2 linked regions of the Phreatobacter stygius genome follow. The protein of the gene in region 2 binds, or shares a complex with, the protein of the main gene of each other region. Links are inferred from orthologs where the notes say so. Each region holds a gene or a part of one and is shown on either strand. Other genes may lie near its edges.

What was found.
Region 1: the proteins of secA (region 2) and secY are in contact, whole or in part, in a crystal structure (PDB 3DIN), measured with the Thermotoga maritima proteins. The link is inferred for Phreatobacter stygius from one-to-one orthologs. Residues at the interface, in WP_004082002.1 of Thermotoga maritima: Glu261, Ala262, Arg263, Lys300, Ala301, Arg302, Thr303, Ile304, Ile305, Leu323, Tyr324, Asp325, Pro326, Val329, Ser330, Tyr333, Ile336, Lys340, Phe345, Val349, Glu363, Phe364, Tyr374, Ser375, Gly376, Gly377, Glu393, Ile395, Thr482, Ser483; in WP_004081795.1 of Thermotoga maritima: Glu108, Gly109, Glu110, Glu111, Ala236, Glu237, Arg238, Arg239, Ile240, Thr241, Ile242, Gln243, Tyr244, Ala245, Arg246, Arg247, Val248, Thr249, Gly250, Arg251, Arg252, Val253, Tyr254, Gly256, Ala257, Ser258, Thr259, Tyr260, Leu261, Pro262.

The regions. Positions count from the first base shown.
Region 1 is NZ_CP039690.1:7,028,918-7,032,109, forward strand. Bases 51-2,927 are described here. They hold secY (preprotein translocase subunit SecY), read right to left. Parts: upstream 2,217-2,927; coding sequence 885-2,216; downstream 51-884. Other genes in these bases: rpsM (30S ribosomal protein S13), read right to left, coding at 51-105; E8M01_RS33215 (adenylate kinase), read right to left, coding at 307-888; rplO (50S ribosomal protein L15), read right to left, coding at 2,425-2,901; rpmD (50S ribosomal protein L30), read right to left, coding at 2,906-2,927. Also shown: more of rpsM, read right to left, coding at 1-50; more of rpmD, read right to left, coding at 2,928-3,091; rpsE (30S ribosomal protein S5), read right to left, coding at 3,102-3,192. UniProt on the Escherichia coli protein: The central subunit of the protein translocation channel SecYEG. Consists of two halves formed by TMs 1-5 and 6-10.
Region 2 is NZ_CP039690.1:2,002,026-2,005,680, reverse strand. What follows is about bases 148-3,487. They hold secA (preprotein translocase subunit SecA), read right to left. Parts: upstream 3,141-3,487; coding sequence 348-3,140; downstream 148-347. Also shown: E8M01_RS09110 (type III PLP-dependent enzyme), read left to right, coding at 1-106; E8M01_RS09095 (peptidylprolyl isomerase), read left to right, coding at 3,493-3,655. UniProt on the Escherichia coli protein: Required for protein export, interacts with the SecYEG preprotein conducting channel.

The sequences.
Region 1 (3,192 bases), 5.0 Mb from region 2 along the record:
TTCGCAGATCTCGCCGGCGAACTTGGCGCCGATGCCGTGAATGTACTGAAGCGCGATCACGGTGCGCTTGTTCGTCGGGATATTGACACCCGCTATACGAGCCATCTCTCGTCTCCATGTCGGCCACGCCTGAGCGCGGCGGTTCAGAAAAACCATGCGCCGGTGGAGGCCGGCCTCTGCATGGGTGTTCGACAAATGAAAAAGGCGCCGCCTGCTCACGCAAACGGAGCCGTCTTCCGTCAATCGAACGAGGCGTGCGACATAGCCGCTAAGCGCCCGTTCGTCAACCCAAATCCGCCAGCGGCTTCAGGCTTCCAGGATCGCGGCGACGTCGCTGGTCACCTGATCGATCGGCGCCATGCCGTCAACCGAGTGCAAGGCGCCCTTCGACGCGTAATAGCCGGCGACCGGAGCGGTCTGGGCGCGGTAGGCCTCGAGCCGCTTGTGCAGGGCCGCCGCATTGTCGTCGGGGCGGATCGCCTCGCCGCGCGCCTTCATCTCGGCGACGCGCGTCTCGATCCGCTGAATCAGGATGTCCTCGTCGACCTTCAGCTCGATGACCGCGTCGAGCTTCAGGCCGTGCCGGCCGAGCATGGCGTCCAGCGCCTCGGCCTGGGCGACCGTGCGCGGAAAGCCGTCGAGAATGAAGCCGTTGACGCAATCCGGCTCGGCGATGCGATCTTCGATGATGCCGACCACGATCTCGTCGGAGACGAGTTCACCGCGCGCCATCACGTCCTTGGCCTTCATCCCGACCGGCGAACCGGCCTTCACCGCCGCCCGCAGCATGTCACCGGTCGACAGCTGCACGATGCCGTGCTTGTCGACCAGTCGCTGTGCTTGGGTCCCCTTCCCCGCTCCGGGAGGCCCGAGCAGTATGAGTTTCATCGACGCTTCCCCCGCAATTGCGATTTCTTCACCAGCCCCTCGTACTGGTGAGCCAGCAGATAGCCCTGCACCTGGGCGACCGTATCCATGGTGACGGTGACGACGATCAGGAGCGACGTGCCGCCGAGCAGATAGAAGCTCTGGCCGAGCTGCGCGATCATCAATTCCGGAATGAGGCAGACCAGGGCGATATAGCCGGCGCCGATCACCGTGATGCGGGTCAGCACATAGTCGATATAGCTGGCGGTCTTTTCGCCCGGACGGATGCCCGGGATGAACCCGCCATATTTGCGCAGGTTGTCGGCGGTCTCCTGCGGGTTGAACACGATCGCCGTGTAGAAGAAGCAGAAGAACACGATCAGCAGCAGATAGAGCGCCAGGAACAGCGGCTGGCCATGGCCGAGCAGCTGCGCGGTCAGCCGCAGCCATTCCGCCGGATTGGTCTGGAACGACAGCGCGGTGGTCGGCAGCAGCAGCAGCGACGAGGCGAAGATCGGCGGAATCACGCCGGCGGTGTTGAGCTTCAGCGGCAGGTGCGAGGAATTGCCCTCGAACACCTTGTTACCGACCTGGCGCTTCGGATACTGGATCAACAGCCGGCGCTGGGCCCGCTCGCAGAACACGATCACGCCCACGGTGACGACGATCAGCACCAGAAGGCCGAGCAGCAGCGGCGTCGACAGCACGCCCTGGCGGCCGAGCTCGAAGGCCTGGGCCAGCACGCTCGGCAGTTCCGCGACGATGCCGGCGAAGATGATCAGCGAGATGCCGTTGCCGATGCCGCGCTGGGTGATCTGCTCGCCGAGCCACATCATGAACATGGTGCCGCCGGTCAGCGTGATCACCGTGGTGACCATGAAGAACAGGCCGGGATTGGCGACGATCGTGCCCGACGACTGCAGGCCGGCCGAAATGCCCCAGGACTGGAACAGCGCCAGCACCACCGTCAGGTAGCGGGTATATTGGTTCAGCTGCTTGCGGCCCATCTCGCCTTCCTTCTTGAGCTTTTCGAGCTCAGGAACGACGGCGGTCAGTAGCTGGATGATGATCGAGGCGGAGATATAAGGCATGATGTTCAAGGCGAAGATCGCCATGCGGCCGACCGCGCCGCCGGCGAACACGTTGAACATGGCCAAGACGCCGCCCTGCGACGACGTGAAGATCTGGCGCAGCGCTTCCGGATCGATTCCCGGCAGCGGGATATAGGTGCCGACCCGGTAGACCAGCAAGGCGCCGAGCGTGAACCAGATCCGTTTCTTCAGGTCCTCGGCCTTGGCCAGGGCGCCGAAATTCAGATTGGCTGCCAATTGTTCCGCTGCCGATGCCATGGTGGCTCCGATGCAAATGGTCGAGGGGCTGGCCAAGGCCGCGCCCGTCAGAGGTTGCACTCACTTAGCGGCCTGAAGCCGCCAGCGCCAGTCCCCGGAAGGACCGGTACCCGAATTCTCGGGCGCCTTGTCGTCGCAGACGAAAAGGGGCCGGTCCTTGCGAACCGACCCCTTCCGCTTATGTCGTTCAGGCGCAGGTGGCAGCCGGTCAGGCCGCGGCCACGGCCTTCGGCTTCACGAGGGTGATCGATCCGCCGGCCTTCTCGACCGCGGCGACCGCGCCCGACGACGCGCCGTGGACCGTCAGCTGCACCGCAGCCTTGATCTCGCCGGTGGCGATCACCCGGATGCCGTCACGCGAGCGCCGGACGACGCCGGCGGCAACCAGGCCAGCCGCGTCGATGGCGCCGGCCTTCAGCTTGCCCGAATCGATGGCGCGCTGGAGACGCGCGAGCGTCACCTCGACGAAATCGAGCCGGAAGATGTTGGTGAAGCCACGTTTCGGCAGGCGCCGATGCAGCGGCATCTGGCCGCCCTCGAAGCCGTTGATCGCGACGCCCGAGCGGGACTTCTGACCCTTGACGCCACGGCCGCCGGTCTTGCCCTTACCCGAACCGATGCCGCGGCCGATGCGCATCTTGCGCTTTACGGCCCCGTCATTGTCCTTCAAGTCGATGAGTTTCATCGTCTCAGCCCTCGACCACTTTCACGAGGTGAGCCACCTTCGCGATCATGCCGCGTACGGCCGGAGTATCCTCCAGCGTGGAACGGCGGTGCAGTTTGTTCAGCTTGAGCCCGATCAGGGTTGCCTGCTGCGATTCCTCGCGGCGGATGGCTGATCCGATCTGCTCCAACGTGACGGTCTTCTTGCTCATCGTCTGATCCTCACGCGTCGCCTTCGCCCTCCTCACGGCGACGGCCCTGGAGGGCAGACACCTTGAGGCCGCGGCGCGCTGCAACGGAGCGCGGGCTATCC
Region 2 (3,655 bases):
GTCGGGCGCCTATGGCCTCAGCGCCAGCCCGGTGAACTTCCTCGGCCACCCGCTGCCGCGGGAAGTGCTGGTGGACGGCGGCGCGGCGCGGCTGATCAGCTGCTGACGGTGGATGCCGCGCATCGATCCTGGGAAACTCCGTCCGCCTGGCGGACGTCAGTGCGGGCTGGTGGAGCTGGGGGGATTCGAACCCCCGACCTCTGCAGTGCGATTGCAGCGCTCTCCCATCTGAGCTACAGCCCCGGCCCGCGAGCGCGCTTTTTAGGGTGAGCCGTTGTCCTGGTCAAGGACCGTTCTCACGGCTCGGCGCGGGAAGTTTGGGCGGCCGGATGAGGCCGCCCGGCCGGTCACATGTTCTGTCCGTGGCAATGCTTGAACTTCTTGCCCGAGCCGCAGGGGCAGGCTTCGTTCCGGCCGACTTTGCCCCAAGTCGAAGGGTCGTTCGGGTTGCGGTCGATCGCCGCCACCGCATCGCCGGCGGCGAGCGCCTGGAAGCCGCCCGAGGGTGCGCCCATGGAGGCGAATTCATCAAGCCCGGTCATCGGGTCGATATGGTGCGCGCTCATCGGCGGCAGGTCCGGCATCGGCGGCGGCTCCTGCAGCTCGACCAAAGCGAGCTGCTGGGTGGTCATCTCGCGCAGCCGCTCCATCAGGCTCTCGAACAGCTGGAAGGCTTCCGACTTGAACTCGTTCAGCGGATCGCGCTGGGCATAACCGCGCAGGCCCACCACCTGGCGCAGGTGGTCGAGCTGGACGATATGCTCGCGCCACAGGTGGTCGAGCACCTGCATGACCACGGCCTTTTCGATCTGGCGCAGGATGTCCGGCCCGAAACGCGCGGCCTTCGAGGCCATCATCTCGTCGGCGGCGGTCTTGATGCGCTCGATCACCTCTTCGTCGGCAATGCCCTCTTCCTTGGCCCAGTCCTGGACCGGCAGGTCGAGATTGAGCACCCGGTAGACCTCGTCCTTCAGCTTGGCGGTGTCCCATTGCTCGGCATAGGCATCCGGCGGGATATGCTGGTGGACCAGGTCCTCGATCACGCCATGGCGCATGTCACCGACCATTTCGGACAGGTCTTCCTGGCTCATCAGGTCGATGCGCTGCTCGAAGATCACCTTGCGCTGATCATTGGCGACGTCGTCATATTTCAGCACGTTCTTGCGCAGGTCGAAGTTGCGGGCTTCGACCTTCTGCTGGGCTTTTTCCAGCGCGCGATTGATCCAGGGATGGACGATCGCCTCGCCTTCCTTCAGGCCGAGCTTGGTCAGCATGCCCTCCATGCGGTCGGACCCGAAGATGCGCATCAGGTCGTCCTGCAGGGACAGGTAGAATTTCGAACGGCCGGGATCGCCCTGCCGGCCGGAACGGCCGCGCAGCTGGTTGTCGATGCGCCGGCTCTCGTGGCGCTCGGTGCCCATGATGTAGAGGCCGCCGGCGTCGAGCGCGCGCTGCTTCAGTTGGCCGACCTGTTGGCGGATCGCCTCGGCCTTGGCATCCTTGTCCGGGCCGTCTTCGAGTGCTGCGAGCTCGACCTGGATGCGCATGTCGGCATTGCCGCCGAGCTGGATGTCGGTGCCGCGGCCAGCCATGTTGGTGGCAATGGTGATGGCGCCGGGGACGCCGGCCTGGGAGACGATGAAGGCCTCCTGCTCGTGATAGCGGGCGTTCAGCACGGCGAAGACCTTTTCGCCGGCGCTGCCCTGGTCGCCGTCATAAAGCGGTGCGAAGGCGGCGGGGTCGTCGAGATCGACCTGGCGGAAGCCATGCTGCTTCAGCATCTCGGCGAGCGTCTCGGATTTTTCGATCGAGGTGGTGCCGACCAGCACGGGCTGGCCCTTGGCGCGTGCCAGGCCGACCTCGGTGATGATCGACTGGAACTTCTCCTCGACCGATTTGTAGACCTCGTCGTCCTCGTCGATACGCGCCAGGCCCCGGTTGGTCGGGATCTCGACCACTTCCAGCTTGTAGATGTCCATGAACTCGTCGGCCTCGGTGGAGGCCGTGCCGGTCATGCCGGCGAGCTTCTTGTACATGCGGAAATAGTTCTGGAAGGTGATCGAGGCCAGCGTCTGGTTCTCGGGCTGAACCTGGACGCGCTCCTTGGCCTCCAGCGCCTGGTGCAGGCCTTCCGAATAGCGCCGGCCCGGCATCATGCGGCCGGTGAATTCGTCGATGATCACCACTTCGCCGTTGCGGACGATATAGTCCTTGTCGCGCTGGAACAGCCGGTGGGCCTTGAGCGCCTGATTGACGTGGTGGACGGTCGAGACATTCTCGACGTCGTAGAGCTCGCCCTTCAGGATGCCGGCCTCGGCCAGCAGTTTCTCGATCTTCTCGTTGCCGGTCTCGGTCAGCGCGCAGGTGCGCTGCTTCTCGTCGATCTCGTAATCTTCCTTGGCGAGCAGCGGAATGAACTTGTCGATGGTCGCGTAGAAGTCGGAGCGGTCGTCGAGCGGGCCGGAAATGATCAGCGGCGTGCGCGCCTCGTCGATCAGGATACTGTCCACCTCGTCAACGATGGCGTAGGCGTGGCCGCGCTGCACCATCTCGGCGACCGAATATTTCATGTTGTCGCGGAGATAGTCGAAACCGTACTCGTTGTTGGTGCCGTAGGTGATGTCGCAGGCATAGGCATCGTGACGCTGGGCATCGTCGAGGCCATGGACGATGACGCCGGTGGTCAGGCCGAGGAACTTGTAGATCCGGCCCATCCATTCGGAGTCGCGCTTGGCCAGATAGTCGTTCACCGTGACGACATGGACGCCCTTGCCGGCGAGCGCGTTCAGATAAACCGCCAGCGTCGCGACCAGGGTCTTGCCTTCGCCGGTCTTCATTTCCGCGATGGCGCCCTCGTGCAGCACCATGCCGCCGATCAGCTGGACGTCGTAGTGGCGCTGCTTCAGCACGCGCTTGGCGGCCTCCCGGACGGTGGCAAAGGCCGGCACCAGGATGTCGTCGACAGTCTTGCCAGCGGCAAGTTGAGCCTTGAATTCGTCGGTGCGCGCGCGCAACGCCTCGTCGGACAGCTTTTCCAGCTCCGGCTCCAGCTTGTTGATCGCGTCGACCTGAGGCCGGTAGCCCTTGACCCGACGGTCACTGCTATTGCCGAAAATCTTGCGGAAGATCGGACCGAACATGAGTAATCCTTCGCTTGAAGCCGATGCTGACAGGTTCCGGCCGAACAGATGGGTCGCAGCGCCCCGCCTTCCGGTTCATTGCATCGGCCCCACAAGGCAGGTTGAGGGACGCCCCGTGCGCCCCGTCGTCGTTTCCCGGCGGGATATATCCCCGGGAGCGTGCAAAGCCACGCTCTAACGGAGACGTGCGACAGATATGGACGGGGGCATGGGTTGTCAATTCGGCGGGAACCGGGCATTCCTGCCGCAACCTGCGGACTGCTCTCGCGTTATGTTCCCTAGGGTCCTTGCCCTAAATGCGCCACGCGAGCCCGCGAAGACGCGTCGTTTCCCAGACAGAGGCTGCTTTCCGATGACCGTTCGTCTGCCCATTGTCCTCGTCGCCCTGTCGATGGCGCTCGCCGGACCCGTGGCCGCCCAGGCTCCCGCGCCGGCGGCACCGGCGCGTCCCGCGCCCTCGGCTCCAGCCACGCCCGCGGCTCCAGCCGCCGCCGCGCCGTCCCCGGACCGGGTGC